DNA from 4 places in the Streptomyces sp. NPDC005070 genome. Region 1 is predicted to be linked to each of the others. Evidence: riboswitches for the same ligand, from Rfam matches in the RefSeq annotation. Region 1 holds a riboswitch; each other region holds the start of a gene.

Region 1 (7,594 bases):
CGGCCTTGATGTTGGCACCGGACAGCCCGGGGTACGCGGGGTGCTGGCTGACCTTGGTGGCGACCACGATGTCCGCGCGGTTGCCGCGGCTCTTCAGCCACTTGCCGATGACGGTCTCGGACTCGCCGCCCTCGTTGCCCTCGATCCAGGCCGAGTAGGAGTCGGCCGTGTCGAGGAAGTTGCCGCCGGCGGCGGCGTAGGCGTCGAGCACGGCGAAGGACCGGGTCTCGTCAGCCGTCCAGCCGAAGACGTTGCCCCCGAGGGAGAGCGGGAAGACCTCGAGATCGGACGAACCGAGCTTGCGAAGAGAAGTCATGTACGGCCTCAACGCCCGTACCGGATGGATGTATTCCACAAGCACCGGGTGCGGTGCGCGCCGCCGTCCGGGCCCGGACGACCAGCAGCCCTGACGTCGGGGGGGTTGACGTCAGGGCTGCCGGAGATCGGAGATCAGGGGTTGAGGCCCTTGCTCTGGAGCCACGCCATCGGGTCGATGCCGGTGGCGGCGCCGCCGGGGTGCACCTCGAGGTGCAGGTGCGGCCCGGTGACGTTGCCCGTGGCGCCCACGCGTCCGATGACATCGCCGGTGGCGACCTTCTGGCCGACGGTGGCGCTGATCGACGACTGGTGGCAGAACCAGAGTTCCGTACCGTCGTCGAGGGTGAGGATCGTGCGGTAGCCGTACGATCCGGCCCAGCCGGCCTCGGTGATGGTGCCGCTGTGGATCGCCTTGATCAGCGTGCCGGTGGGCGCCGCGAAGTCGAGTCCGGTGTGGTAGCCGGAGGACCACATGGAGCCGGCCTCACCGAAGCGCGAGGTCAGGGTGTACGACGAGGTCGGCAGCGAGTAGCTCTTGGCCAGCTCGGCGAGGCGCTCGGCCTCGGCCTTCTGCTTGGCCGCCTCCTCCGCCTTCTTCTTCGCGGCGGTTTCCTTGGCCTGGGCCTCGTCCTGCTGCTTGGCGGCGGCCTGGACGGCCTTCTGCGCGGCGGCGGTCTGGACGGCCTTCTGCGTGGCGGTGTCGGCCTGGTTCTGCTGCGACTGGGCCTGCGCCATGATGCGGTCGCGCAGCGCCTCACCGGCGTCGGTGCTGCCCTGGGCCGCGTCGACGCTGGTCAGACCGGCGGTGGTGAGCGGAGTCGTGGAGCCCTTGGGGGTGCTGGATCCGCCGTCCGATATCAGGGCCTTGGCCGACGCGGTGACCGACGACAGGTCGGGCAGTGAGATCGAGACGGGCGCCTTGCCCGGAGCGGCGCTGGCGATGCCACCACCACCGACGGCGGCTATGACACCGACGCCGAGAACCGTGGAGCTGCGGGCGAGTCCTCCGCCGCGCTGCTTGCCCGTGCGGTGCCGGCCGCGGACGGGAGCGAGGGAATCCGCGGTGGGGTTCCACTCCTCCCAGGGTCCCTCGTCCTTGCCATAGCCGAAGGTGTGGGCTTCGTTCGGCGCGAACGAGGTTGGCTGAGCGGGCCGGTTGGACGCCACGTGGGCGCACTCCTTTCCTTCCTTGCCGCCTACCGGGTTAGCTGACGGGTTCGGAGCAGGAAGGTCTCCTACGGGCGATTGCCACCGTGCTTCCACGGCGGATTACGCTCGATTCACCCCATGAGGTGGGTCCCCGGTTCCCTTGCGGGATTCGGCGCGTGCGCACGGAGCCGCCTCTTGTGACGGTTGTGACGACCGCGCTGCGTTATCGAACGTTAATAGACCCGGGTGCCGAATTCCAAGCTGTTCCGGCTGATCATTAACGCCTCTTGGCCAGGACTTTGGGGTCATGGACGATGAAAAACGGGCGAGTTGACCGCGTGCCGCTTGCACGGATTTCCCTGACGGTAAGTCAGTTGCTATGCGGAGGGGAACGGTCCGATCACTGTTCGTGACGCCGGACGGCGAGCAGCGCAAGGTCGTCCGTCAGCGGGCCGCCCGTGTGCGCGCGGGCCGCCTCGAAGAGAGCGGTCAGCAACGCGTCGGGGCCGGGAAAGACCCGTCCGGCCAGCCAGGCGGCCGGATCGAAGAACTCCCCCCGCGCGTCGCGGGCCTCGGACAGTCCGTCGGTGTGCAGGAGCAGCGTCGCCCCGCGCGGAAATCCCTCCCGCAGCGTCGGGGCGGGTTGGCTTCCCAGGTCACTCATCCCGAGGGGCAGCGCGAAGGACTCGGCGGAGAGGGTGACGAGCGCGCCGTCGGGATACAGCAGCAGGGGCGGCGGATGGCCGCGGTTGACGACGCGTACGACACCCTCGCCCTGCGGGATCTCGGCGAGGACGGCGGTCGTGAACCCCTCGACCGCGTCGACGCTGTCGCGCCGGGTGCCCGCGCGCGTCAGTGCCCGCTCCAGGCGCTCCGCGACGCCCCCCAGGGTCGCCTCCCGCTCGGCCGCCTCCCCGAACGCCCCGACCACCGTCGCGACAGCGGCCACCGCGGTCATGCCCTTCCCCCGTACGTCGCCGACGACCAGCCGCACGCCGTACGGGGAGTCCTGCACCGCGTACAGGTCCCCGCCGATGAACGCGTCCTCCTGCGCCGCCTCGTACCGGGCCGCGACCTCGAGCCCGGCGATCGTCGCCTCGGGCTCGGGCAGCACGGCGCGCTGCGCGAACGCGGCGATCTCCCGGACGGAGGCGAGCCGTTCGTCGCCGCGCCGGACCACGGTGTTGATGAGGACGGCGAGGACGGCGGCCGTCGTCACGGTGACCACCTCGGTGACCGCGTCGACCTGAAGGACGATGTCGAGCACACTGTGCGTCACGAGCACGGCGCCCACGGCGAGGACGCCGGCGAGAACGGTTCCGCGCAGCGAGTAGAGGGGCGCGGCGACCAGGGGTGCGGCCGCGAACAGGGGGGCCGCGGTGAATTCCGACGGGGTGAAGTAGTCGTAGACGATCCCGGCGGCGACGAGCAGCACGGGCAGGGCCCGGACGAAGGCGCGTGCCCACACGATCCGGCGCGGCTCCGCTGCCGCCGAACCGGGTGACACGACACTCCCGGGCCCGTGGACACCGCGGGACGGACGGCCGGCCGGGTCATGAAACTGTCCGGTCCGCCGCTCACCTCCTGGCTGCCCCACCCGTCCAGAAGAACCGGCGCGCGGGCGGCGGGCGACCCCTGTGGCCCGACCGGGGGAGCGCGGCGTCGTCCGCCCGAACGGAACCGGCCGGAGAAATCGGTGGGACAAACACCAAGGGCCGGAACTCGTGAATCCGAGTTCCGGCCCTTGGCCTTCAGTAGCGGGGACAGGATTTGAACCTGCGACCTCTGGGTTATGAGCCCAGCGAGCTACCGAGCTGCTCCACCCCGCGTCGTTGAAACCAGTGTACGCCATCCGCGGGACCCGAAGCACACCCGTTCAAACCCGCCCCTCCCGCAGCGCGGGCACCCGCTCCCTACCGGGCCGCCAGGTGCCGGTTGGGGGCCTCGGCGCGGTCCGCGTACTCGGGGAGGACGACGACCTCGGCGCCCGCGGCGGCGAGGAGTCCGTTCCCGTCGGCGTCCGTGACGAAGGTGTCGGGCTCGCGCCATGCGGTGACGACCCGCCGTACACCGGCGTCGAGGATGAGCCGGGCGCACGGCGCGGGCCGGGAGGCGCGGTGGGCGCACGGTTCCAGGCTGCTGTAGACGGTGGCGGCGGCCAGCCGGGGATCGGCCGGGTCGATCTTGGCGAGGGCGGCCTCCTCGGCGTGCGCGACGGGGTCGTCGCCCTCGCGGGAGTGGCCCCGGGCCAGTTCGGTCCCGTCGGCGGCGACCACCACGGCGCCCACGCTGAACGCGGTCTTCGAGGGCGGGCACAGCTCCGCCAGCTCGCAGGCGAGCTCCAGCCACCGCCGGTCGGCGGCCGAGGCGAGCGAGCCGGTGCCGGGCGCGGTGGGGACGTACCGGATGAGCACGACGTCACCGACGGGCCGGGTCTCCACCAGCCGCATCCGGCCCGGGGGGTACTCCCCGGTCCCGAACAGCCGCGGCGCGTCGGGCTGCCCGACGAAGAGGGGGGCGACGGCGAGCTGCAGTTCGTCGGCGAGCTGCTCGCGCACGAGCTGGGTGTGGACCTTGCCGCCCCCTTCGACCATGAGGCGGCGCACCCCCCGTACGTCGTGAAGGTGTTCCAGCAGCACCCGCCAGTCGAGCCGGGGGCCGGTCGGGACGACGTCGACGTCGACGAGGCCGTCGAGCGCGGCGGCGGCGCGCGGCGCGCCCTCGTCCGTCGTGTAGACGACCTTCTCGCCGCCCGTGTGCCAGAACTGCGCCCGCGGGTCGAGCTCTCCGGAACCGCTGACGGTGACCTTCAGCGGGTACTCGGGACGGCCGTCGGCGACCCGGGCCGCACGCCGCTCGGGGGAATTGACCAGGAGCCGCGGGTTGTCCGTGCGCAGCGTGCCCGCACCCACCAGGATCGCGTCGCTGGACGCCCGCACCTCGTCGACCCGGTCGAAGTCGGCCGGGCCCGAGAGCAGCAGCCGCTCGGGGCCGGTGTCGTCCAGGAAGCCGTCGAGGGAGACGGCGGCGGACAGCAGGACGTAGGGACGGGGCATCGGGACGCATCCTCCGGTCGCACGCGCACAGGAATCCGGGCGCAGTGGTTCAAGTTTTAAACAATACCTAGACTGGTCTCATGACGACCCGCTGGCTCTCCGCCGCCGAACAGCGCGCCTGGCGCTCGTACATCTCCGCGACCTCCCTCCTGGCGGACGCCATCGACCGCCGGCTGCAGGCGGAGGCGGGGATGCCCCACCTTTACTACTCCATCCTGTCCCGGCTGTCCGAGGCTCCGGACCGGCGGCTGCGGATGACCGACCTCGCCGAGGCCCTGAAGATCACCCGCAGCCGGCTGACGTACGCGGTGGCGCGGCTGGAGAAGGACGGCACGGTACGCCGTGAGGGCTGCCCCACCGACAAGCGCGGGCACATGACCGTGCTCACCGACGAGGGCATGACCCTCCTGGAGCGGGTGGCGCCCGCGCACGTCGAGACGGTTCGGACGGCGGTCTTCGACCATCTGACCCCGGAGCAGGTGGGACAGCTCGAGGAGATCTGCGGAACCATCACCCGGGCCATCCAGAGCGGAGATCCCGGGGCTCCCGGGGAGGATCTGCCGTGGCGGCGGCGTTCCTGCTCCTCGTAGGACACCCGAGAGGGCTCGAAACCCGTTGCTTGAAGTTTTAAGCAGATGTAGGGTCTCGTTCCGAGGCTGTGCTTCAAATCTGAAGCACAGCCCGTACGAACCTGCCGGACGGAGAGACACCATGCGCGACCACCCCACCGCCACCGTGCGCACCCGCGTCCGCGTACCCCTGCGCTTCGGCGACGGCTACTCCGTCGACGCCGAACTCGTGACCTTCCACGGCCTCGACGACGGCAAGGAACACCTGGCCGTCGTCCTCGGCGAGCCCGGCGCGAACCCACTGGTGCGGCTCCACTCCGAGTGCCTGACCGGCGATGTGTTCGGCTCGGCCCGCTGCGACTGCGGACCCCAGTTGCGCGAGGCGGTGGAGCAGATCGCGGAGCGCGGCGGCGTCCTGCTGTACCTGCGCCAGGAGGGCCGCGGCATCGGCCTCTACAACAAGCTCGACGCGTACGCCCTCCAGGACCAGGGCCTCGACACCTACGCCGCCAACGCGGCCCTCGGCCTGCCCGAGGACGACCGCGACTACACGGCGGCCGCCCAGATGCTCCGGGCCCTCGGCATCGGCTCCCTGGACCTGCTGTCCAACAACCCGGACAAGGCCGAACAGCTCCGCGAACTCGGCATCACGGTCTCCCACCGCGTCCCGACGGGCGTCTTCACCACCGCCCACAACGTCCGCTACCTGCGCGCCAAGGTCCTCCAGACCCAGCACACGCTGCCGCTGCCTGAACTCACGGAGCACGCGGGGCTCTCCGGCCTCTCGGCGGGCTGACACCCCGGCAACGAAACAGGCCCCCGGTTCGGATACCTCTGAACCGGGGGCCTTTCCGTAGACCCTGTGGGACTCGAACCCACAACCAATGGATTAAAAGTCCACTGCTCTGCCAATTGAGCTAAGGGTCCCCGCACCGGAAAACACCGACACGGCGCACCGGCCCGCGCCGATGCATCCCCGAGCATAGCGGGACGTGGCCGGGACTCCGATCGGGTATCGGTGACCCGGCCACGCCCGAGGCCCCACAAGGTCAGGGATCGACCGGTTCGGGTGCACCCTTGCGGGCGGCCTCACGGGCGATCGTGCGCTGATGCCCGGGGTTGAGGAACCAGTGCCGGGCCGAGGCCAGCCACCAGGCCGCGGCGAAGCCGAGGACGACGAGCACGGCGACCGGGGCGTAGTTGAACGTCTCCCAGGTGACCGGGGAGACCTGCGGCAGCATGAACAGGACCGTGATGACGGCCACCCAGCCGACCGCGACCACCCCCACCGGCCGGGACCAGCGGCCCAGATGCCAGGGCCCGCGCTCGAAGTCGTCGCCCTTGCGCAGCCGCAGCAGCGTCGGGATGACGTACGCGACGTAGAGGCCGATCACCGCGATCGACGTCACGGCCGCGTAGGCCGCGTAGTTGATCAGGTACGGCAGGCCGAGCAGCAGGGCGCCGCCCGCGGCCAGCCAGACCGCCGCCACGGGGGTCCGCGTGCGCGGATGCACCGTGTGCCACACCGAGGAGAACGGCAGCGCGCCGTCACGCGAAAAGGCGTAGATCATACGGCTGTTGGCGGTCACGGAGGCCATGCCGCAGAAGAGCTGCGCGCCGATCACGACGAGCAGCAGGAGCTTGCCGGTCGTTGCGCCGAGCGCGTCCAGCAGGATCTGCGCCGGGGGCGCACCCGTCGCCGAGCCCAGCTCCTTGTCGTAGGACTGGATGGCGAAGGTGAAGCCGAGGAGCAGGACGAAGCCGGCGATCCACGAGGTCCAGATGGAGCGCACGATGCCCTTCGGCCCGGCCGTGGAGGCGTCGTGGGTCTCCTCCGTCATGTGGGCGGAGGCGTCGTACCCGGTGAACGTGTACTGGGCCATGAGGAGTCCGACGAGGACGACGTAGACCCCGCTGCCCCAGCCCGTGTTGTTGACGAACTTCGTGAACACGAAGTCCGCCGACTGGTGGTGGTCCGGCGCGAAGGTCAGCGCGCCGACGATGACGGCGACGCCGACGACGTGCCACCACACGCTGATGCTGTTGAGCAGGGCGACGATCCCCACGCCGAAGGTGTTGAGGAGACCGTGCAGGATCAGGATCGCGGTGAACAGGAGGATCGTGCGGCCCGGTGTCACCTCGAAGTCGAACTGGAGGTTCAGGTAGGCGCCGAGGAACAGCGCCGCGCCGAAGTCGATGCCGGCGGTCACCGCGACCTGGCCGAGGACGTTGAACCAGCCCGTGAACCACGCCCAGGCGGCCCTGCTGCGTTCCGGGGCGAGCCGGTGGGCCCAGAAGTACAGCCCGGCGGACGTCGGATAGGCCGAACAGATCTCGGCCATCGCGAGCCCGACGAACAGCGTCATCAGTCCGACCGCGACCCAGCCCCAGGTGATGACGGCGGGGCCGCCGGTGTTCATCCCGAACTGATACAGCGTCAGGCAGCCCGACAGGACCGAGATGATGGTGAAGGAGACCGCGTAGTTGGAGAAAGCCGACATG
Region 2 (7,594 bases), on a different contig from region 1:
AAGCCGATGCCGCCACCGAAGCCGGTCCCGTTGGCCGAGCCGGTCCCGGCCGGCCAGGCCGGGCTCGCCGCCGAAGTCGGTGACGCCCGTCGAACCGGGCCCGTCGGCAGGGCCGGCAGCGGCTCAGGCCACCGACTCGATGCGCAGCTTGATGTCGTCCGGGGACAGGGCTCCCTTGGCCGAGACGTGATCGCCCGAGGACTCCCCGCGCAGCCGCCGTCCGATCCACGGGACCAGATACTCGCGCGCCCACTGGATGTTGTCGCGGCGCACCTCCAGCGTGCCGCGCGGCGGGAGGGGCGGCCAGGGCTGGTCGGGGTCGGCCGGGACCTCGAGGCCGAGTACCTGGCCGGCACGGAGCGCCACCCGGGTGTGTCCCTCGGGCGAGAGGTGCAGCCGGTCGCCGTCCCAGGCCCGGCGGTCCTGGACCGTCTTCAGGGACCAGAGGTCGAGCACGGGACAGCCGTAGCGGTCCGCGATGGCCCGCACATGTCCGTTGTAGGTGGCGATCTTGCCGCGCAGATGCTTGAGCACGGGAACGCCACGGGTGTCGAAGCCGGTCGTCACCATGACGGTGCTGACCGCGGAGGTGAGGTCGGCGATCGCGCGCTCGAAGCGCTCCGCGACCTCGTCGGGATCGGTGCCGGGGCGGATGATGTCGTTGCCGCCGGCGCAGAACGAGACCAGGTCCGGAGCGAGTTCCTTCGCCCTCTGGAGCTGGGACTCGACGATCTGGTCGAGCAGTTTGCCGCGCACGGCGAGATTGGTGTAGTCGAAATCGCCTTCGGGCCTGCGGTCCGCGAGAAGTACCGCGAACCGGTCGGCCCAGCCGACGAAGGCTCCATCGGGCCCAGGGTCGCCGACGCCCTCGGTGAAGCTGTCCCCCACCGCCACGTACGACCCGATCACTGATCTGTTGTCACTCTTCGAATCGTCTGCCACATCAAGCATGATTCACCTTTTGATGTGAGCTACGCGACCGTAGGGAGGGGTTGACGGGCGGTGAGATAAGCCACTCGCCAAGCATTGGTCAACTCTGGAATAAGGCCCGCGTCAAGGATGTTGAGGCAGCGATCGCCCCGAGGTCGCGTCACGGGAACACCGAAGGCCGGACCCAGGGGATCATGGGGTCCGGCCTTCGGAGATCTTCCTGACCGTCAGGAGCAGGAGGAGGAGGGGCGTCAGCCCACGGCGACACCGTGCGAGCGCAGGTACGCGACCGGGTCGATGTCGGAGCCGTAGTCCGGCGTGGTGCGGATCTCGAAGTGCAGGTGCGGTCCGGTCACGTTGCCGGTCGCGCCGGAGAGGCCTATCTGCTGCCCCTCGGTCACGGTCTGCCCGGCCGAGACGGACAGCGACGACATGTGGGCGTACTGGGAGTACTTGCCGTCGGCGTGCTGGATGACGACCTGGTTGCCGTAGGCGCCGCCCCAGCCCGCGGAGACGACGGTGCCCGCCGCGATGGACTTGAGCGTGGTGCCGGTCGGGACCACGAAGTCCACGCCCGTGTGGTAGCCGCTGGACCACATGCTGCCCGCCACCTTGTAACCGGTGCCGATGCTGCTGCTGTCGACCGGCAGGGTGTAGCCGGAGGAGCTGTTGGTGGAAGCCGTGGCGGACGGGGCCGTGTCGGCGGCCGGGGTCGCCTGCGCGGACTTCGCCGCGGTGGCCGTCCGCGTGGCCGACTGCGTCGCCGAGTGGGCGGCGGAGGCGGCCTTCTTGCCGAGCGACAGCTTCAGACCGGGGTGGATCAGCGACGGGTCGCTGCCGATCGCGGAGCGGTTGTCCGCGTAGATCTTCTTCCAGCCGCCGCCGACGTTCTGCTCGTCGGCGATCTTCGAGAGGTAGTCGCCGCGCTTCACCGCGTACGTCTTGACCGTGGCGGACTTGGCGGACTTCTCGGCGGGGGCGGCGGTCGCGGCCTTCTCGACATGCTGCGCGACAGGGGTGGCCGGGGTCGCGGCCTGGGCGCCCGTGGCTCCCATCAGGGGCAGCGCGAGTGCGGCGCCACCGGTTCCGGCCACGGCTATCGAGCGGGTGAAACGGAGGGACTTGGGACGGCGGTGCTTACCCTTCGCGGGCATGACGAATTCCTCTCCGGCGCCTGCGGGGTGAGCTGTCGGGTGCGGGCTGGAGATGCCCGGCCGCTGCTGTGCGGCTGTACCCCTAGCCTGTTCCGGAGACCGGACCAGGCACGGAACCTGTGGGTCCCCCGCTCCTGCCGTGTACGGGTGAGTGTGCGGATTCCGGGCGGCGGCAGGATTGGGCGTCCGTCCGGATTGAGGCAGAACGTAAGCGAGATGAGAGCGCGTCGACAACTATGGGCGGTTTCTGTGCGCTCGTCTTTCTTGATCCATGCGGAAATCGCCGTCACCCTCCGTGGAGTGACGATCTTCCGGACCTCTCAACCCACCCGTAAAACCTCGCGGGTTGAGAAATGAGGACGGCAACGCATCGTCACGAATATGACGCTCCTCACGCGACTCGCCCCAGGGCGCCCTATTCCAGGGCCAGTTGTAACGAAGGCGCTTATTCGGACAGAACGGTCAGATGCGACGTCGACGGATATCCAGTACATCCGGACCTCTATGCGAGGCGGCGCACAAAACGGCACACTCGCAATGCCGCATTTCACCTCAATTGCCCCGCGAGTCCCGCGCGGCGCGAAGGACGTGACCGACCCGACGGCCGGCCCCGCACGCGCATCGAACTGGCGTTCGATCCAGCGACTGTGGAGCGCCGCTTCCAGGGCTTTCAGTACGGGAGAAGGCCGCCTGTGGACAACTCATTGCCCGAGGAACCTATGTCGTATCGTCGACAGCGCAAGCCGGTACAACTGCCGACGAGCGGCGCCGAGTCCAGCCCGGTGACGCCGGCGGCCGAATGGGAGGAGCCCCCGTGACGCAGCAGGTCCCGTCGACCGAGCCCGAGCTCGGCGGAGTGCGGAACTTCCGCGACGTGGGCGGACTGCCCGCCGCGGACGGCCGGCGCGTGCGCTACGGGCGGCTGTTCCGCAGCGGCCACCTCGCGCACGCCACGGAGGAGGACGCCGCGTTCCTCGCCTCCCTGGGTCTCCACACGATCTTCGACTTCCGCAACGCCGCGGACCAGAAGCTGGAGGGCCCGGACGTCGAGCTGCCGGGCGTACTGAACGTGAACCTCCCGCTGAGCGACCCGGCGGACGGCAGCGAGTTCTGGAAGATGGTCCGCGACGGCGACATCGACCAGCTTCGCGGGCTCCTCGGCGACGGCAAGGCCGCGAACCGGATGATCAACTCGTACCGCACCATCATCAGCGAGCGCACGGCCGAGCACGCCCAGGTGCTGCACGCCCTGGCCGACGACAGCGTGCCCGCGCTGATGCACTGCGCGGCGGGCAAGGACCGCGCCGGGCTGTCCATCGCTGTCACCCTGCTGGCCCTCGGCGTCGAGCGCGAGGCGATCGTGACCGACTACCTGGAGTCGAACGCCGCGCACCGCCGTTACAAGGTCCACCGCAACGGCTCCTCGGCCGGCGCCTACTCCCCCGAGGTCATGGAACTGCTCAGCCCGCTGTTCGACGCGCGCGCCGAGTACCTGACAGCCGCCTTCGAGACGATCGAGGAGAAGTGGGGCAGCGTCGAGGCCTATCTGGAACAGGGGCTGGGGCTCACGCCGGAGCTCCGGGAGCGCCTGCGCGCGCGGCTCCTGGACTGAGCCGGAGCCGCCCTCCCCGGCCGGGGCCCTACTGGTTCTGCGCGCCCAGCGTGAAGAGCAGGTAGATGAAGGCCGCGAACAGGTGGCCGACGGCGACGTAGATGATCAGCCGCACCCAGAGGGCGCGCGGGAACTTGTCCTCCATGGACCGGCGGGGTTCTGTGGGTTCGGTCATGATGTCTCTCCCGGGGTGGGGTGGCCGGTCGCCGGGCCGAGGCACAGCGCGGCGACGGGGCTCTGCAGCAGGGTGTGTACGAAGAGGAGATCGGCTCCGTCGCGCTCGGCGGCGGCGATGCGGTGCGGGGTCAGCGAGTCGAAGTGGGCGCTGTCTCCCGGAGCGAGGACGTGCGTGGTGTCCCCGAGGCGCAGACTGAGCCGCCCCTTGAGGACGTACAGCCACTCCTCGCCCGGGTGGACGCGCACGATGTCACCCTGGGAACCGTAGGGGACGTGCACCCGCAGGGCCTGCATGGCCCGGCCCGCGGAGCCCGCCTGCCAGTAGGTCCAGCCGCCCGCCGGGGCCGGTTCCATGTCGGCGGCCCGTACGACCGCGTCACGGTCGGGGACCACCTCGCCGAGCAGTTCGGAAACCGTCGTACCGTAGACACGGGCCAGCGTGAGCAGCATCGGCAGCGAGGGCTGGCGCTGCCCCGTCTCCAGCCGGGACAGATGGGCGGGCGAGAGACCGGCGGCGCGGGCGGCGCCCTCCAGCGTGAGGGAGGCACCGCGGCGCAGGGCGCGGAGCCGGGGCGCCACGGCGTGCAGCTCGGCGGACGGCTCTTCGACCGCCCCTGGATCGGCAGGGTTCATGGAACCATTGAGCCAAACAATTACCTCTGGGGCAATTCTCTTGCCCCAGAGGCAAAGAACCTCGCCGGACCCGGGCCAGTCGCCCGACCACACCCGCGCCGCCGTCCGCACCCACGCCGCCGCGCCGTCCGCACCCACGCGGCCGTGCCGGTCACACTCGCCCCGCCCACGGCGGACCGCCGGTCCGGCCGGGTCTCAGCGGTTCGCCACCGCCTGCTTCACCAGTGTCTTCCCGAAGTCCCACATCAGCCCGCCGCCGTTGTGCGCGTCCTCCATCACCGCGGTGAAGGCCTCCACGAAGCGGTCGACATCCCTTTCGTCGATGACCAGCGGCGGGATCAGTTTGATCACCTCCAGGTGGTCGCCGGAGACCTGGGTGAGGATGCGGTGCCGCTGGAGCAGCGGCACGACGACCATCTGCGCGAACAGCCCCTTGCGCGCGGCCTGCAGCATGGTCCAGCGGCTGCGCAGCTTGAGCGACGCGGGCCGCCCGAACTCGATGCCGATCATCAGACCCCGCCCGCGCACCTCGCTGAGCAGTTCGTAGCGGTCGACCAGGGCCGCCAGCCGGGACTTCAGCAGCTCTCCGGTGACGCGCGCGTTCGCGACGATCTGTTCGTTCTCCATCACGGAGAGCACCGCGAGACCCGCCGCCATGGCCTGCGCGTTGGAGCCGAAGCTCGCGGAGTGCACGAGGACCCGGTCCATGGAGGAGTAGACCTTCTTGAAGATCCAGTCCTTGCCGAGGGTCGCGCCCACCGGCACGTAGCCGCCGGAGAGCGCCTTGGCGACACACACCAGGTCCGGTTCGACCCCCTCCTCGTGCTGGTAGGCGTAGAAGTCCCCGGTCCGGCCGAGGCCGGTCTGCACCTCGTCCGCGATGAGCAGCGCCTTGTGCCGGTGCAGCAGTTCCTGGGCGGCGCGCAGATATCCCGGCGGGGACGCGTGGACGCCCTTGCCCTGGATCGGCTCCACGATGAGCGCGGCGACGTCGCCCTTCTTCAGCTCCCTGGCCAGGGCGTCGAGATCGCCGAGCGGAACGGCTGTGTCGGGCAGCAGCGGCGCGAAGCCGTCGCGGAAGCCGTCCTCGCCGTTCACCGACAGGGAACCGGTGGTCAGCCCGTGGAAGGCGTGCGCGCAGTACAGGATCCTCGGCCTGCCGGTCGCGTACCGGGCGAACTTCAGCGCGGTCTCGACGGCCTCCGTACCGCTGTTGCCGAAGAACACCCGGTCCAGGTGCGGGCTGTGGGTGAGCAGCCGCTCCGCGAGCAGGCCCGGCAGCGGCTGGCAGTCGAAGCGGGTGAGGTCGGCGAGCGAGGCGTCGAGGACGTCGTGGAGCGCCTGCCGGACGACGGGGTGATGGCGGCCGAGGCCCATCACCCCGAAGCCGGCGAGCATGTCGAGGTAGTCGTCGCCTTCGGCGTCCCAGAAGTGCGCGCCCTCGGCCCGTTCGTAGACCTTGTCGAAGCCGATGGTGTGCAGCATGCGCGGGAGCTGGTGGTTCAGGTACTTCGTGTGCAGTTCGTAGCGCTCGGCTCCGCGCTCGGCGAGGAGTGCGCCGAGGTCGAACTCCCCCTTCTGGGCAGGGTCGGTCATTCCTGTTTCTCCTTGGAGGACTCTTCCTCGGCCGGCCGGTCGGCGGCCTCCGTCAGCTCGTACGCGGCCTTGGCCCGCTCGTCCCTGATGGCCAGCCCGGCGCTGATCCGTCCGGCGATCTCCACGGGCGTGAGGCCGATGTCGGCCAGCACCTCGGACCGTTTGGCATGCGCGAGGAACTGCTCGGGGATGCCGAACCGCCGTACGGGCACGTCGACTTCGGCGTCCCCGAGAGCCAGCGCGACGGCGGCGCCGACGCCCGAGGCCCGGCTGTTGTCCTCGACGACCGCGACGAGCCGATGGGCGGCGGCGAGACGGGGCAGCTCCGGGTCGACGGGCTTGACCCAGCGCGGGTCGACGACGGTGCAGCCGATGCCGCGGGACTCCAGCAGGTCGGCGGTCTGGAGGCAGACCGGGGCCATGACGCCGACCGCGACGAGCAGAACCTCGGGGCGCTCGCCCCGGTGCAGGACGTCGAGGCCGCCGACCCGGTCCACCGCGGGGATGACCGGACCGACGGACTCCTTCGGGAAGCGGATCAGGGTCGGCGCGTCGTCCACCGCCACCGCCTCCCTGAGCTGGGCCTTGAGCTGGTCGGCGTCGCGCGGCGCGGCGATCCTGAGACCGGGGACGACCTGGAGGATCGACATGTCCCACATGCCGTTGTGCGAGGCGCCGTCGACGCCGGTGATCCCCGCCCGGTCGAGGACGAAGGTCACCCCGCAGCGGTGCAGCGCCACGTCCATGAGGAGCTGGTCGAAGGCCCGGTTGAGGAAGGTGGCGTACACGGCGACGACGGGATGCAGGCCGCCGGTCGCGAGCCCGGCCGCGGAGACCGTGGCGTGCTGCTCGGCGATGCCGACGTCCCACACCCGGTCGGGGAATCTCTCGGCGAACTTCCCCAGCCCGACCGGGTGCAGCATGGCCGCCGTGATGGCCACGACGTCCGCGCGCTCCTCGCCGATCCGGACGATCTCGTCGCCGAACACGGAGGTCCAGGAGGGACCGTTGGACGGTGCGAGGGGTTCGCAGGTGAGGGGGTTCATCACCCCGACGGTGTGGAAGTGGTCCTCCTCGTGCGCGAGCGCGGGTTCGTAGCCGCGCCCCTTCTCCGTCAGACAGTGGATGAGCACGGGCCCGTGGAAGCGTTTGGCGCGGCGCAGCGCGGACTCCACGGCTCCCACGTCGTGACCGTCGATGGGTCCGACGTACTTGAGCCCGAGGTCCTCGAACATGCCCTGCGGCGCGAAGGCGTCCTTGAAGCCCTTCTTGGCGCCGTGCAGTGACTCGTAGATGGTGTTGCCGACGATGGGGGTGCGCAGCAGGACCTGCTTGCCCCAGGCGAGGACCTGCTCGTAGCTGTCGGTGGTGCGCAGGGTCGCCAGGTGGTTCGCGAGGCCGCCGATGGTGGGCGCGTACGAGCGTTCGTTGTCGTTGACGACGATGATCAGCGGCCGGTCCTTGGCCGCGGCGATGTTGTTCAGTGCCTCCC
Region 3 (7,594 bases), on a different contig from region 1:
CACGCGAATAAAAGGGCATCAGAAATGAGCCCCCGCCGAATATCCCTCTTTGTATACGGCGCCTGTGTTAATGACGCGGGCCCGTCACGTTTACGGGATGTTGCGAACTTCTCACACGGTCCGCCCGGTCGCCTCCGGGGAATCGGAGCCGGTGCGCGGCCGTGGCGCGCTCGGTGTGCAGGGCCGTGATCGCGCGGGCCCGCTCGCCGTCCCCCCGGGCGACCGCGTCCACGATGCCGCCGTGCTCCGCCCAGGACTCCGCGGGGTCGGCCGGCGCCTCCACCGAGTACATCCAGGCGATCTTGTGGCGAAGCTGGGCGAGCGTCGAGGTCAGCGCGGGGCTTCCGGACGCCTGCGCCAGCGTCTCGTGGAACCAGCCGCCCAGCGAGCGCAGATCCTCGCTGTGGCCTCGCCTGGAACGCTCCTGCCCCAGCCGGACCAGCCCCCGCAACACCTTCAGGTGGGCCTCCGTGCGCCGCTGCGCGGCCCGAGCGGCCCCCAGCGGTTCCAGCAGCATGCGCATCTCCAGGAGGTCCGCGGCCTCCAGCTCGCTGGGCTCCGCGACGCAGGCGCCCGCGTGCCGGCGGGTGACCACGAAGCCCTCCGCCTCCAGCGTGCGCAGCGCCTCGCGCACGGGGACGCGCGAGACGCCGTAGCGGCGTGCGAGCAGTTCCTCGGTGAGCCGGCCGCCGCGCTCGTAGACACCCGCGACGATGTCGTCACGGATCGCCGTGCACACCGAGTGTGCCGGAATACGCATGACCGACCTCCGCTTTAATCCCCGTGAAACGCCGTCGATTGACGCTTGTTCAGTGACTCTATTGCAGGAAGCCTGAATTTCCGATGGCGGGCCTGAATCCATGGATATTTTTTGGACAGACGGCGTCCGGAAACGACGATGCCCCGACTCGGTGAGCCGGGGCATCAAAAGCGGTGGGAAGCCGCGAAGCGGTCGTCAGACGTTGACGCCGTGCGAGCGCAGGTAGGCGACCGGGTCGATGTCCGAGCCGTACTCCGCGGTCGTACGCGCCTCGAAGTGGAGGTGCGGTCCCGTGGTGTTGCCGGTGTCCCCGGAGAGGCCGATCTGCTGCCCCGGAGTGACGGCCTGCCCCACGGACACCCCGATGGACGACAGGTGGCCGAACATGGTGTACGTGCCGTCGTGCATCTTGACCACGACTTGATTGCCGTAGGCGCCGCCCCAGCCGGCCGTGACGACCGTGCCGGATCCGACGGCGTGGACCGAGGTGCCGGAGGAGGCGTGGAAGTCGACGCCGGTGTGGCTGCCGGAGGACCAGAGGGCGCTGCTGGCCTGGTAGCCGGTGGAGACGTACGAACCGGTGATCGGCATGACGAACGTGTTCAGGCGCTTGCGCTCGGCCTCGCGGGCGGCGCGCTCCTTGGCCTCGCGGAGCTTCGAGGCCTGCTCGGCGGCCTGCTTGCGGGCGGTCTGCTCGGCCTGCTTGCGCGCTGCGGCTTCGTCGGCGGCGCGCTGCTGCGCGAAGGCCTGGGCGTCGATCTGGTCGGCGACCGTGTCGTTGAGGGTGACGGCCTGGGTGAGCCCGGTCTGCTCGACGGAGGCTTCCGCGGCGAACGCGGGGGCGGCCAGGGTTCCGATCACGCCGGTGGTGGTGAGCGCCGCGACCCCGACGGCGGTCGTGGTGGTGCTGTGCACCCGGCTGCTCGTACGACGATGCTTGCCGGTGCCACAGGTGAACGCCATGTAGGGGCTGGTCCTTTCCTTCCCTCTCGCCTACCGGGTTAGCTGACGGGTTCGGAGCAGGAAGGTCTCCTACGGGCTCCCTCCGAAGAGGGCGTCCGATTCACCCCAGGGACTGCGTGGGTCCCCGGCTCCCCTGACTCACGTCACGGGGACTCGGCGATGACTGTCCGGTGCCGCGGGCGCGGCGCACTGCGTGACGAACAGCCGCACCGACGCTAAACGCGGTGTCTTTCGAACAACAAACGGATCACGATTTTTGTAACGCATCCCACAGGGCAGAAGGGCAACCGCCGTACGAATACGGACATCTTGGGACCGATGTCCGGAAAGGGAAGGGCCCTGACGGCTCTTCAGCCGTCAGGGCCCTCTTCCGTCGCACGGTTCTACTCGGCTGCCACCACGGTGACTTCACCGATTTCGAGGGCCCTCATCGGGTCCGCGATCTGTGCCGCGTCGCCGACCAGGACGGTCACCAGACGGTCCGTCGGGAAGGCGCTCACGGCCGCCGCGGTGGCCTCCACGGTGCCGGTGGCCGCCAGTTGCCGGTAGAGCGTCGCCTGGTAGTCGTCCGGCAGGTGCTGCTCGACCTGGTCCGCGAGCGTGCTCGCGACGGCCGCCGCCGTCTCGAACTTGAGGGGCGCGACACCCACCAGGTTCTGCACGGCGACATCGCGCTCGGTGTCGGTCAGGCCTTCGGCCGCGAGGGTGCGCAGCACCTTCCACAGGTCGTCGAGCGCCGGGCCGGTGTTGGGAGTGTCCACAGAACCGCTGATGGCGAGCATCGCGGCGCCCGTGCCGTCCGGCGCGGAGCGGAGGACCTGCCCGAACGCCCGTACGCCGTAGGTGTAGCCCTTCTCCTCGCGCAGGACGCGGTCCAGGCGCGAGGTGAGGGTGCCGCCGAGGCAGTAGGTGCCGAGGACCTGGGCGGGCCACACGCGGTCGTGCCGGTCGGCACCGACACGGCCGATGAGGAGCTGCGTCTGGACGGCTCCGGGGCGGTCGACGATGATCACGCGGCCGGTGTCGTCGGCGCTCACCGGCGGCACCAGACGCGGTTCGGCGGAGGAGCCGGTCCAGGAGCCGAGCGTGTCGGCGAGCAGTTCGTCGAGATCGACATCGGTCAGGTCACCGACGACGACCGCGGTGGCCGTGGCGGGGCGTACGTGCTTCTCGTAGAAGGCGCGAACGCCCGACGCGTCGATGTTCTGGACCGTCTCCTCGGTGCCCTGGCGGGGGCGCGACATGCGCGCGCTCGCCGGGAACAGTTCCTTGGAGAGCTCCTTGGCGGCACGACGGGCGGGGTTGGCCGTCTCGTGCGGGATCTCGTCCAGCCGGTTGGTCACCAGCCGCTCGACCTCGCTGTCCGCGAACGCGGGGGCCCGCAGGGCGTCGGCGAGCAGGCCGAGGGCCTTGGCCAGGCGCGAGACGGGCACTTCGAGGGACAGGCGTACGCCGGGGTGGTCGGCGTGCGCGTCGAGCGTGGCGCCGCAACGCTCCAGTTCGGCGGCGAAGTCCTCGGCAGAGTGCTTGTCGGTGCCCTCGGAGAAGGCGCGCGCCATGATCGTGGCGATGCCGTCCAGGCCCGCCGGCTCGGCGTCCAGCGGCGCGGCGAGGATCACCTCGACGGCGACGACCTGCTGACCGGGGCGGTGGCAGCGCAGCACGGTCAGACCGTTGTCCAGGGTGCCGCGCTCGGGGGCGGGGAACGCCCACGGCTTCGGCTGTCCTGCCTGGGGCTGTGGGTGGAAGTCCATGGTGGCGAGCTCGGTCACTTCGCCGCCTCCTCGTCGGTCTCGTCGGCGGAGCCGGCCGCGTCGGCGGCTTCGGCTGTGGTCGGTTCGTAGACGAGCACCGCGCGGTTGTCGGGGCGCAGACGGGCCTTGGCGGCCTCCTGGACCTCCTCCGCCGTGACGTCGAGGACGCGCTGTACGGCGGTCAGAGCGAGCTGCGGGTCGCCGAACAGGACGGCGTACCGGCACAATTCGTCGGCGCGGCCGGCGACGGTACCGAGCCGGTCGAGCCACTCGCGCTCCAACTGGGCCTGGGCGCGCTCCATTTCCCCGGCCGTGGGGCCCTCCTCGGCGAACCGGGCGAGCTCCTCGTCGACGGCGGCCTCGATGACCGGGACCTCGACGTCGCCGGACGTCTTCACATCCAGCCACCCCAGGGAGGGCGCTCCGGAGAGCCGCAGCAGGCCGAACCCGGCCGCGACGGCGGTGCGGTCACGGCGTACGAGCCGGTTGTAGAGCCGGGAGGACTCGCCGCCGCCGAGGACGGTGAGCGCCAGGTCGGCCGCGTCGCACGCGCGCGTGCCGTCCTCCGGGAGGCGGTAGGCGGCCATCAGGGCGCGCGCCGGGACGTCCTCCTCGACGACCTCGCGGATCTGCTCACCGACGATGTCGGGCAGCGATCCGTCCCGCGGGGCGGGCTTGCCGTCGTGCCCGGGGATGGAGCCGAAGTACTTCTCGACCCAGGCGAGCGTCTGCTCCGGGTCGATGTCGCCGACGACCGACAGGACAGCGTTGTTGGGCGCGTAGTTGGTACGGAAGAACGCGCGGGCGTCCTCCAGGGTGGCCGCGTCCAGGTCCGCCATCGACCCGATCGGGGTGTGGTGGTACGGGTGGCCCTCGGGGTACGAGAGCGCGGTGAGCTTCTCGAAGGCGGTGCCGTACGGGACGTTGTCGTAACGCTGGCGGCGCTCGTTCTTCACGACGTCGCGCTGGTTCTCCATGGACTCGTCGTCCAGCGCCTCGAGCAGCGATCCCATGCGGTCGGCCTCCAGCCAGAGGGCGAGCTCGAGCTGGTGGGCGGGCATGGTCTCGAAGTAGTTGGTGCGCTCGAAGCTCGTCGTGCCGTTGAGCGAGCCGCCGGCGCCCTGGACGAGTTCGAAATGACCATTGCCATGAACCTGCTTGGAGCCCTGGAACATCAGGTGCTCGAAGAGGTGGGCGAGTCCGGTCCGGCCCTTGACCTCGTGGCGCGAGCCGACGTCGTACCAGAGGCACACCGCGGCGACCGGGGTCAGATGGTCCTCGGAGAGCACCACGCGCAGGCCGTTGGCCAGGCGGTGCTCGGTCGCTGTCAGGCCGCCGGAGCCTGCCTCAGCTGTGGCCGTGTGACCCATGGGCATGTACGTCCCTTCGATCGCGGAACTGCGTCATTCCTGTCGGTCCTGCCACTGTATGCAAGCGCGTGGACGGCTGGCGAAGTTCCCGCGCCTCGTACGCCGAGAGCGAGACTCGCGCGTGTCCCCGGCGCGCCCGGGGAAGGCCTCCGGGATCCGCCGCGAACGCCCTCGGGGACCGCCGTGCACCGGCCGGACGTACTCGCGGGCCACCCGCGCACCGGGCCCGGACAGCCGCTCGGGAACGGTCCCGGCGGCGCCCGCGGAGCCTGCCCGAGGGGCGCAACGGACGGGTCGCGGTCGGGGTTGTCAGTGGGGCGGTCCACAATGGTGCGCGTCAGAACCCGTTCATGCCCCGGCAGAGACTGTGAAGGAGCCGCAGCAGCGATGGCCCGCCGCAGCACGAAGACCCCGCCGCCCGACGACTCGTACGAGGAGAAGATCCTCGACATCGACGTCGTGGACGAGATGCAGGGCTCCTTCCTCGAATACGCGTACTCGGTCATCTACTCGCGAGCCCTGCCGGACGCCCGCGACGGCTTGAAGCCGGTGCACCGCCGCATCGTGTACCAGATGAACGAGATGGGCCTGCGCCCCGACCGCGGCTATGTGAAGTGCGCCCGTGTCGTCGGCGAGGTCATGGGTAAGCTGCACCCGCACGGCGACGCGTCGATCTACGACGCACTGGTGCGTCTGGCGCAGCCCTTCTCCATGCGCGTACCCCTGGTCGACGGCCACGGCAACTTCGGCTCCCTCGGCAACGACGACCCGCCGGCGGCGATGCGTTACACCGAGGCCCGGATGGCCGACGCGACGTCGCTGATGACCGAGTCGATCGACGAGGACACCGTCGACTTCACGCCCAACTACGACGGCCAGGAGCGGGAGCCGGTGGCCCTTCCGGCCGCCTTCCCGAACCTGCTGGTCAACGGCTCGTCGGGCATCGCCGTCGGCATGGCCACGAACATGCCGCCGCACAACCTCGGCGAGGTCATCGCCGCCGCCCGGCACCTCATCCGCTACCCGGGCGCCGACCTCGAGACGCTGATGAGGCACGTCCCGGGACCCGACCTGCCCACCGGCGGCCGCATCGTCGGTCTCTCCGGGATCAGGGACGCCTACGAGTCGGGCCGCGGCACCTTCAAGATCCGTGCCACGGTGTCGGTGGAGGACGTCTCGGCGCGCCGCAAGGGCCTCGTCGTCACCGAACTGCCCTTCACCGTGGGTCCGGAGAAGGTGATCTCCAAGATCAAGGACCTGGTCGGCTCGAAGAGGCTCCAGGGCATCGCCGACGTCAAGGACCTCACCGACCGTGCGCACGGCCTGCGCCTGGTCATCGAGATCAAGAACGGCTTCGTGCCGGAGGCGGTCCTCGAACAGCTCTACAAGCTGACGCCGATGGAGGAGTCCTTCGGCATCAACAACGTGGCGCTGGTGGACGGTCAGCCGCTCACCCTGGGCCTCAAGGAGCTGCTGGAGGTCTATCTCGACCACCGCTTCGACGTCGTGCGCCGCCGGAGCGAGTTCCGCCGCACCAAGAAGCGTGACCGGCTGCACCTGGTCGAGGGTCTCCTCGTCGCCCTCCTGGACATCGACGAGGTCATCCGCCTCATCCGCTCCAGCGACAACTCGGCGCAGGCCAAGGAACGCCTGATCGAGCACTTCTCGCTCTCCGAGATCCAGACGCAGTACATCCTCGACACGCCGCTGCGCCGCCTCACCCGGTTCGACCGCATCGAGCTGGAGTCGGAGCGCGACCGTCTCAACGGCGAGATCGACGAGCTCACCGGAATCCTGGATTCGGACGCCGAGCTGCGCAAGCTGGTCTCCGGCGAACTGGCCGCGGTGGCAAAGAAGTTCGGCACCGACCGGCGCACGGTGCTCCTGGAGTCCGCGGGCGCCCCCGCCCCGACCGTCTCGCTCCAGGTCGCCGACGACCCGTGCCGCGTCCTGCTGTCCTCCACGGGGCTGCTGGCGCGTACGGTGACCGGTGAGCCCTTCGGGCAGGACCCGGACGGCAAGCGCGCCAAGCACGACGTGATCGTCTCCGCCGTGCCGGCTACGGCGCGGGGCGAGGTCGGCGCGGTCACGTCCCTGGGCCGCCTCCTGCGCCTGAGCGTGATCGACCTCCCGCAGCTCCCCGAGACGGCGTCCGCACCCAATCTCTCCGGGGGCGCTCCGATCTCGGAGTTCCTGCCCGCCCTCGAGCCGGACGAGACCGTGATCTGTCTGACGACGCTCGACGAGACGTCTCCCGGTCTCGCGATCGGCACGGCGCAGGGTGTCGTCAAGCGTACGGTGCCCGACTACCCCTCGAACAAGGAGGAGTTGGAGGTCATCACCCTCAAGGACGGCGACCGGATCGTCGGCGCCGTCGAGCTGCGCACCGGCGAGGAGGACCTGGTCTTCATCACGGACGACGCCCAGCTCCTGCGCTACCAGGCTTCCCAGGTGCGCCCGCAGGGCCGTGCCGCGGGCGGCATGGCGGGCATCAAGCTGACGGACGGCGCGAAGGTGATCTCGTTCACCGCGGTCGACCCGGCGGTCGACGCGGTGGTCTTCACGGTGGCGGGTTCGCGCGGGACGCTGGACGACTCCGTCCAGACGACGGCCAAGCTGACCCCGTTCGACCAGTATCCGCGCAAGGGCCGCGCCACGGGCGGTGTGCGCTGCCAGCGGTTCCTGAAGGGCGAGGACTGCCTGTCGCTGGCCTGGGCCGGTCCGGTGCCGGGGCGCGCGGCGCAGAA
Region 4 (7,594 bases), on a different contig from region 1:
GTCACGGCGACGGCCGTGCCGGGCAGGGCGATCAGGGCCGGTCCGGTGCGGCCCAGGTCGTCCTCGGCGAGCGCTCCGAGGACGCCGACGCCGAGGGCCAGTGCCCATACCCCGAGCCCCTGCGCGTCGGCGCGGCCGACGCTCCACGGCACGAAGTCGGCCCAGAAGCCGGGCCGTACGAGCAGACCCGTACCGATACCGAGCCAGGCCGAACCGAGCACGGCCAGCGCCGGTTTCGACCAGCCGGGCAGCGGCGCACCGCGTGGGCCGAGGGGCCGGCCGGGAGTGAGGTACTGCCAGGCCAGCGTGATCAGGGCGCACACGCACAGGGTGCCGAGCACGAAGAGCCAGCCGAGGCTGAACAGCACCGGGACGATGGAGCCGCCCCGGGCGATGTACAACTGCCCCGCGTTGAGCAGGCTCACCGTGAACAGCCCGACCAGCACCACGGCCAGCGGGTGGACGAGCGAGCGGGCCTCGTGCCAGGCGCGGACCCGGTTCAGCGCGAACAGGCCGGGCGCCGTGCCGAGCATGGCCGCGCCGATCAGCCCCGGCGTCAGCGACTCGTCGGAGCGCCACGCGCCGAAGACGTGTCCGGTGAGGGCCACGGCCGCCAGCAGGCCGCCGACGAGGACGCCGACCACGGCGACCACGATGGCCAGCATCGCCACTCCCGCGGTCAGCGGCCGCCCGCCCGCGGCGGGGGACGTGGGGTGCCCCGGGACGTCGTCGGTCCGGGGCGGGTCGGATGCGTTCGGCATGAGGATTCCGTTTCCGGACGAAGGGCGCGATGGGATGCGGTGAACGAGCCGACCGGATCGGAGAGGGGCCGGAGCGGGGGCTACGAGACCGGTGCCGACAGGCGCGCGGCCGAACCGGGGGCGGGCAGGGCCCTCTTGAGGACCTCCCGTGCGTACAGGACGCGCAGGCTCACCATCAGAGTCGCCGCGAACGCCATCACACCGCAGCCGATCGCCGCCCCCGCGGCCAGCGCCGTGAGCCCGTCGAGCCCCAGCGACCGTTCGAAGAGAGGGGCGGCCCCGACCGACAGCACCGGCGCCAGGCACAGGGCCACCCAGTGCAGACGCCACTCCTCGCGCGCCCAGAGGCGGCCCTCCCGGCCGGCCCGCCTCGCGCCCAGGGCCATCGCCGCGTACGTGACGGCGTACGGCAGGAGATAGGCGAGCAGGAGCCGGCGCCCCTGCGTGCCGTGGTCCAGCGAGGCGCGCGCGATCCAGGCCAGCGCGGCCGCCCCGGCGAGGTGCGCGACGGCCAGGACGGGCACGGGCGCCCACGAACCGGAGACTCCGGCGACCTTCACGCGCCGGTCGAGGGAACGCGAGGCGATCAGGGCGCCGAACGCGACGACGGAGCCCAGGTGCATGGTGGCGAGCTGGTTGATCTCGGCCATGGACAGTCCGGGCAGGATCAGCGGCAGGCCACCCCACTCGAACCGGAGCAGCGGGGCGGTCAGCAGGAAGCCGTAGCACAGCAGCATCCAGCGCTGGTGCAGGTCGGGGAACCCGCCGACGGCGGCGAGCACGCCGAACGTCACGCTCATCACGGTGCCCACCAGGATGGTCGCGAGCACGATCCAGAACGCGGCACCGCTGAAGGCGTCCCCGGGCGCCGTGCGTGCCAGATACAGGCCGGCGCCGGCCATCGAGGCGTACACGGTGAGCGCGAAGACCACCCCGAGGGCCCGGTGCAGCCGTACGCGTCGCCGTACGGCGGTGAGCACCTGCGCGGGACCCAGCAGCATCAGCACACCGCCGAGAACGGAGTGCACGATCATCGGGACGAGGCTGTGCCGGTACGGCCCGATCCGGGTGGCCAGCGCGTCGGCCACGTAGCGCGGTGAGACCACGTGGGCCAGGATCCACTCACCGAACGCGGGCGCGCCGGGGCGCGCGTACGGCCACAGCTCGGTCATCGCGATCGGCGCGTAGCCCACGCACACGGCCGACACGGCGATGACGGCGAGGCGGCGCCAGGTGGTGCCCGTTGGACGACGCACGACGGCTCCCTGCTCGTGGCCGCGGCCCGGCCATCAATAGTCTCGTTTGGACTATCGAGACGGTAGGGCCGTCCACCGCCGGGGTCAACGGTCTGTCGTGTCCTCGTCCCGGCGCTGCACCCATTGCCAGAAGTCGATCATCATCCGCTCGTACCGGATTCCGAACTCGAGCGCGTCCCGCTGCCCGCGCGTCAGCAATGCGCCGACCGTCTCGGCGAGTTCCTCGTAGTCGCCGAGGGTTCTGCGGTGCTCGTCGAGCTGTACGGGGCCGAGCACGTCGGGCTCGCCGCCGAACCACAGCTTGAGGATGCCGCGCTCGCGGGCCTCCACCGGGACGAACGCGGGGTCGTCGAGCCAGCCCCGCAGAGCGGCCCGGCCCTGGTCCGTCAGCGTCAGCACCCTGCGGTTGCGGCCGCTCTCCTGCCGCACCTGGGCCAGCATCCCGGCGTCGAGGAGACGCTCGCACTGCGCGTACACCTGCGCGTGCGGCACCGACCAGAAGGGCGCGACCGTCCGCGCCGCCTCCCCTTTGACGTCGTACGCGCTGGCCTCGCCCAGCTTGTCGATGATGCCGAGGACGAGGTACGAGGCGGTGGTCAACCTAGCGTCAGCCATGGGGCGACGGTATCGCCACGCGATCACCGCGCGGCAGGCACCGCCGGGTCCGGCCACCGCACGGCGCACTCCGCACGACGGGCTCCGCCGAACACACGGCCGCGGCACGTCGGGCGCCGCCCGACGCGAAGAAGATCCGGGTGCCCGGCACAATGCGGGGTATACGGGCGATCACACAACCGACCGCACTTCAGGCCCTCGCGCCGGCCGCACTAGGAGCTCCTGTGACCACCTACGTCATCACCGTTCCCGGGACGTTCGTCCACGGCCTCCCGGCCGCCTCCCGTGCCGAGGTGGAACGCAGGCTTCGCCCCCAGGACCCGCAGAACACGGACCTGGGCGAGAGCGAGGAACTGAGCCTGCTCTCCGTCGACGAGGACAACAGGTTCTCCGTCCGGCTCGAGGTCGAGGCGGCGGACCGGAGAAGCGCCGAGGCCGAGGCCGTACGGCTCGTCTCCGGCGCGCTCCTGGACAGCGGCCTGACCGCGGACGACGCGCCGCTCGGACCCGCCGCCGTCACGGGGATCGACAGCGAGTTCTGACCGCGGTTACGTCCTGGACGGCCCTGTACCGGGTACGTCCAGGGCGGCCGAGCCGGGGTTCAGGCCGGGCGTACGACGCTGTGGATGGCCGCCCGTCCGACGTATTCGACCGACTCCTCGCTGATCCGCGCTCCGGGACTCGGCGCGTGGACCATCATCCCGTCACCCACGTAGACACCCACGTGGCTCACGTTGGCGTGGAAGAAGACCAGGTCACCCGGCTGGATGGCACCGAGGTCGACCGCCGGGCCGGCCTGCGCCTGGTCCTGCGTCGCACGGGGGAGCATGACTCCCGCGCTCTTCCAGGCCGCCTGGGTGAGACCGGAGGGGTCGTACGAACCGGGTCCGGACGCTCCCCACACGCACGGGCTGCCGATCTGGGCGCGGGCGAAGGCGACCGCCTCGGCGGCTCTGCTGTCGTGTCCGATGACCGGCGGGGCGGCGGCGCCGGCTCCCGCACCGGCGACAAGGCTGTCGATGTCGAACCCCGGGTTCGCGCCGGCGGCCCCGGGAGCGGCGGGCCACGCCTGCTGGTTCCCGGTCGGCCGCAACGACTGCCGCCAGGCGTCGCCGGCCGGCGGGGGCGCCGGCTGGTTCTCGGGGGGCATCGGGGCCGACTGATAAGCGGCCGGACGCGGCGCGGCCTCGTACGCGGGCGGCTGCGGCAACGGCTCGCTCATCGGGGCCGGCGGATAGGCGGCCGCGCGCGGCGCGGCCTCGTACGCCGGAGGCTGGGGAACCGGCTCGCTCATCGGGGGCATCGGGGCCGGCTGGTACCCGCTGGGACGCGTCGGCTTCTCGTACGCGAGGGGCAGGAGCACCGACGTGTACTCGGGGGCCGGTGCGGGCGCTTCGTACCCGCGGGGCAGGATGACCGCCTGGGGCTGGGCGGCCGGGGGCGCCGACTCGTACACCTGGGGCATGGAGCCCGTGTCGAAGACCCCGGGCGCCGCCTCGTACGGGGTCGGCTGGGGCGCCGCCTGGTACGCGGGCGCCTGAGCGACCGACGGGAAGGTGCCCGTCTGAGCGGCGGACGGGAACGCGGCGGTCTGCGGAGCCGCCGGAAACGCGGTGGGCTGAGCGACCGACGGGAAGGTACCGGTCTGGCCGACCGACGGGAACGAGCCCGTCTGCCCGACCGTCGGGAACGAACCGGTCTGCCCGACCGTCGGGAACGAACCCGTCTGACCGACCATCGGGAACGAACCGGTCTGACCGACCGACGGGAACGAACCGGTCTGCGGGGCCGCCGGGCGGTACTCGATGGCCGGCACCTGTGCCACGGGCATGCCCTGCCGTGCCATGTGGCGCGCCATCAGCTCCCGCGCGACGGCGAACTTGCGCCGGGCGCTCTGCTTCTTGACGTGCGGCGAGGACTGCTGCGACGCCGCGGCCGGAGCGGCCCCCGCGCGGAGCCCCGCACGGACCGCCATCTCGGATCCCGGTGCCGCCTGTGCGCCGACCGGGGGCGCGGCCGCCGGACCGGCGGTCAGCTCCAACGCGGGGCGCGCGCCCGGCTCCGAAGCCGGACCTGCGGTCAGCTCTCGCATCGGGGCAGCCGTCAACTCGGCGACCGGCCGCACGATCTGTTCCAGCTCGTAGATCGTCGGAAGGTCCGACGAGGACCCCCTGGGCGCCTTCGCGGCCTCCTTCGGACGAGCACCTCCGCTGCCACGCTCCTGCTGCCTGTCCACCGGGAGTGCGGCCGGAGCCGAGGGTCCGAACCGGGAGCGCGCCCCGTCGAACCACTGCCGCATCAGGTCCTCCTGGGCGGCGTCGGAAACCCCGCTCCCCTGACTGGCGCCCCGTCGGCCCGGCCTGCGGCTGGAGTTCGCCAGGGCGCGGGTCCCGTTGAAGTTTCCGGTGGCGAGCTCCGCCTGGTCGTAGAGGGACGAGAGTCGTCGGGCGACTTCTTCGCCGCTGGGCGGGGTGCGTTCCGGCGCCATGGAGTGGTGCTCCTTCCGTCGTCCGCCTACCGGGTTAGCTGTCGGGTTCGGGCGGACGATTCCGGAAGGTATGCCCTACGGTCCCTGCCCCGAAAGGCAGTTGGCCGATTCACCCCAGGTTCGGTGGGTCCCCGGCTCCCGCTGCCACGAGGACAGGCAGGACTCGGCGGAGGCCGCACCGCCCGGCGAACTTCGCCGGAGGGAGTCGGGCGGCCTGGTCGCCAACTTAGCGATGGTGTGCACCCGATGTGAAGATCCACGTCCCAGATGTCCGATACATTTTCGTGACCTTCATCGCACCATCCCGCAGCGCGACCGTGAGGACACGGGCCGTACGCGAAAAGGTGGCTGAGCACGGCCGTTGGGACGATCGAGGCCGGCGCCCGGTCCCGAGCCGCGGGTCACACGTCGAGCCAACTCGAATGTGTCGAAAGTGTGCACGCAACGGGCGTTCCCTGGCACGTCGCTCGACATCGACGGCACCCTTCCGTCACACCTTGACCGGTTCTGGCCGAGCTGGCCGGATCACCGCTGCGACCATCTGCCGGCCGTACCGTCGAAGCACGTCAGACCACGAGAGCGAGTCGAGGATCCCCACGTGCACGAAGCGCCGATCTATGCCCAACTGATCTCCGAACGCGGTGACATACCGACGCTCGTGCGAAGCGAAGCACGTCGGCTGCAACGCGACTTCGAGTGGATCCTGAGCTGGGATCCGTCGACGGGCGCCCCGCTTCCCTCGTCCGCCGCACGGCCGGCGTCCGGTAGGCGCCGCGCCTTCTCCCCCACCCCCGACCCCGACGACCGGCTCGACACACCGGGCTCCTGACGGCCGCGGCCCCAGGACGTCCCGCACGCCCTACAGAACGCCGGGCTCTCCGCCCGGCCGTTCGGCGGGGAGCGGGTCGAGGCCACCGCCGATCCTGGTCACCAGTTCGGCGACCGTCGTACTCGTGGCCCGATGCCAGGTCCGCGCGCGGCGCAGCATCGCGTGGTCCCCGCCCTCGACCCGCACGGCGCTCGCGGAGGAACCCGCCTCCGCGGCCCGACGGACGAGGGCGAACGACTCCACGGGGTCGGTGACCCGGTCCCGGTCCCCGTGCAGCACGATCACGCGTTTGTCCCGGAGGTGGGCCACCGGCTCACCCTCGGGGCACCAAGGCGCCAGTGCCACCACGGCCCGGACCTGTGGGGCGGCCGCGGCCCGCAGCGCGGCGCGCCCGCCCATCGAGTGGCCCACGAGCACGACCGGCACCTCCCCCACCAGAGCGGCGAGTTCGTCCAGTGCCAGCAGAACGTCGGCGACGGGGTCGGCGTCCACGCCGTTCCATCCCCGGTGGCGGTAGCGCACCTGACCGACGAACGTGTCCTCGTCCGGCAGGGCCCGTGTCACGGAGCGCACGAACGGCCGCATCCGGGCACGTGCCAGGTTCCACGGCCGCAACGGGGCCTTGCTGTCGGCGGTGCCGCCATGAAGGACGAGTACGGCCGCACGCGCCGGTTCCCCGTCCGGACGAGGAACGCGGCGGGGCCGCAGCGCCACGGAGGCGCCGGTCTCCCCGGACCGGGACACATCGTCGGCGGACATCCGCACAGAACCTCGCATGACACCCCTCCACCTACCGGCGCTTAGTCCACGCCTCGCACTGGACCGTGAGGAGGGATCGTCTCACCGGGCACGGACCCGCCCCAATCTCACTCCGTAGGTCACTCCGTGGGCTTGGGCCGCGCGCGGTACCCATTGCGCCATTCCTGGTAGAAACGCCAGAGACGGGCCGCCTGCGGGCAGCGTCCCGACTCCCGTTGACACGTGCGGCAGTTGCCGACGTGACTGACGTAGGCGGACTCGGGGGCGTCCCCCGGTTGCGAATTCGGCATGGCCCTCGGCACTCGTCGGCGCGACGCGCACCGGCGCAGCGTCGCTTCTGATGCCGTACTTCCGCGCCGAGGGCCCCGGCGGATGCACCTGCCCGGCTGCACCTGCCGAGGCCCGGCTCCGACGTCAGTCGAGGACGTCGGCCTCGCACTCCTCCGCCGCGGGGAAAGGTCTGCCGACCAGCGGCCTGCGGACCGCCAGCCGGGCCACCTCGAAGTCCATCTCGGAGGCCTCGGGAGGCGGCGGCGGGTGGTAACGCCCCGCGCAGACGGAGAGGTTGACGATGAGATAGGCGTGCCAGGATCTGCCCACGCCGCGCCGGTCGTCGAAAGCCCGGATTCCGTTGACCCACCACACGACCCGGAGGGCGCCGAGCTCGACCACGAGGTCGACCCAGGCACCGGGCTGGATCGCGTGGTTCCGGTAGTAGCGGTGGGTGTTCCGTACGTGGTTGGACAGTTCCAGCAGGTCGGGGTTGTCGGGGTGGTACTCGAAGACGTCGATCTCCTGACCGCCGTCCCGCCATGTCCAGATCGCCGGCCAGGCCCCCGTCACCGTCGGCAGCTTGACCCGTGCCTCCAGCACGTCCCCCGTGCGG

What was found. Region 1 has a riboswitch for cyclic di-AMP ahead of ACWEBX_RS33010 (M23 family metallopeptidase). Riboswitches for the same ligand answer to the same signal wherever they lie in the genome.
Region 2: another riboswitch for cyclic di-AMP. It lies ahead of ACWEBX_RS23965 (M23 family metallopeptidase); the one in region 1 lies ahead of ACWEBX_RS33010 (M23 family metallopeptidase).
Region 3: another riboswitch for cyclic di-AMP. It lies ahead of ACWEBX_RS03715 (M23 family metallopeptidase); the one in region 1 lies ahead of ACWEBX_RS33010 (M23 family metallopeptidase).
Region 4: another riboswitch for cyclic di-AMP. It lies ahead of ACWEBX_RS05375 (NlpC/P60 family protein); the one in region 1 lies ahead of ACWEBX_RS33010 (M23 family metallopeptidase).

Annotation. Positions count from the first base shown of each region.
Region 1 covers NZ_JBSFZS010000155.1:896-8,489, forward strand. Annotated here, with positions in the region: gene ACWEBX_RS33005 (aldo/keto reductase) at 1-316, opposite strand, end outside; gene ACWEBX_RS33010 (M23 family metallopeptidase) at 451-1,485, opposite strand; cyclic di-AMP (ydaO/yuaA leader) riboswitch at 1,497-1,652, opposite strand; gene ACWEBX_RS33015 (PP2C family protein-serine/threonine phosphatase) at 1,868-2,974, opposite strand; tRNA gene ACWEBX_RS33020 (tRNA-Met) at 3,223-3,296, opposite strand; gene ACWEBX_RS33025 (dihydrofolate reductase family protein) at 3,381-4,523, opposite strand; gene ACWEBX_RS33030 (MarR family winged helix-turn-helix transcriptional regulator) at 4,604-5,113, shown strand; gene ACWEBX_RS33035 (GTP cyclohydrolase II) at 5,235-5,888, shown strand; tRNA gene ACWEBX_RS33040 (tRNA-Lys) at 5,947-6,019, opposite strand; gene ACWEBX_RS33045 (amino acid permease) at 6,142-7,594, opposite strand, start outside.
Region 2 covers NZ_JBSFZS010000074.1:11,006-18,599, forward strand. Annotated here, with positions in the region: gene ACWEBX_RS23960 (SGNH/GDSL hydrolase family protein) at 124-909, opposite strand; gene ACWEBX_RS23965 (M23 family metallopeptidase) at 1,182-2,084, opposite strand; cyclic di-AMP (ydaO/yuaA leader) riboswitch at 2,089-2,244, opposite strand; gene ACWEBX_RS23970 (tyrosine-protein phosphatase) at 2,899-3,696, shown strand; gene ACWEBX_RS23975 (DUF6126 family protein) at 3,725-3,841, opposite strand; gene ACWEBX_RS23980 (helix-turn-helix domain-containing protein) at 3,868-4,506, opposite strand; gene ACWEBX_RS23985 (aspartate aminotransferase family protein) at 4,702-6,102, opposite strand; gene dxs (1-deoxy-D-xylulose-5-phosphate synthase) at 6,099-7,594, opposite strand, start outside.
Region 3 covers NZ_JBSFZS010000006.1:8,416-16,009, forward strand. Annotated here, with positions in the region: gene ACWEBX_RS03710 (GntR family transcriptional regulator) at 68-760, opposite strand; gene ACWEBX_RS03715 (M23 family metallopeptidase) at 956-1,723, opposite strand; cyclic di-AMP (ydaO/yuaA leader) riboswitch at 1,736-1,892, opposite strand; gene ACWEBX_RS03720 (M16 family metallopeptidase) at 2,107-3,495, opposite strand; gene ACWEBX_RS03725 (M16 family metallopeptidase) at 3,492-4,853, opposite strand; gene ACWEBX_RS03730 (DNA gyrase/topoisomerase IV subunit A) at 5,235-7,594, shown strand, end outside.
Region 4 covers NZ_JBSFZS010000009.1:54,852-62,445, forward strand. Annotated here, with positions in the region: gene ACWEBX_RS05355 (hypothetical protein) at 1-761, opposite strand, end outside; gene ACWEBX_RS05360 (DUF2306 domain-containing protein) at 842-2,017, opposite strand; gene ACWEBX_RS05365 (PadR family transcriptional regulator) at 2,102-2,632, opposite strand; gene ACWEBX_RS05370 (hypothetical protein) at 2,857-3,174, shown strand; gene ACWEBX_RS05375 (NlpC/P60 family protein) at 3,234-5,120, opposite strand; cyclic di-AMP (ydaO/yuaA leader) riboswitch at 5,128-5,299, opposite strand; gene ACWEBX_RS05380 (hypothetical protein) at 5,719-5,949, shown strand; gene ACWEBX_RS05385 (alpha/beta fold hydrolase) at 5,980-6,726, opposite strand; gene ACWEBX_RS05390 (beta-glucanase) at 7,123-7,594, opposite strand, start outside.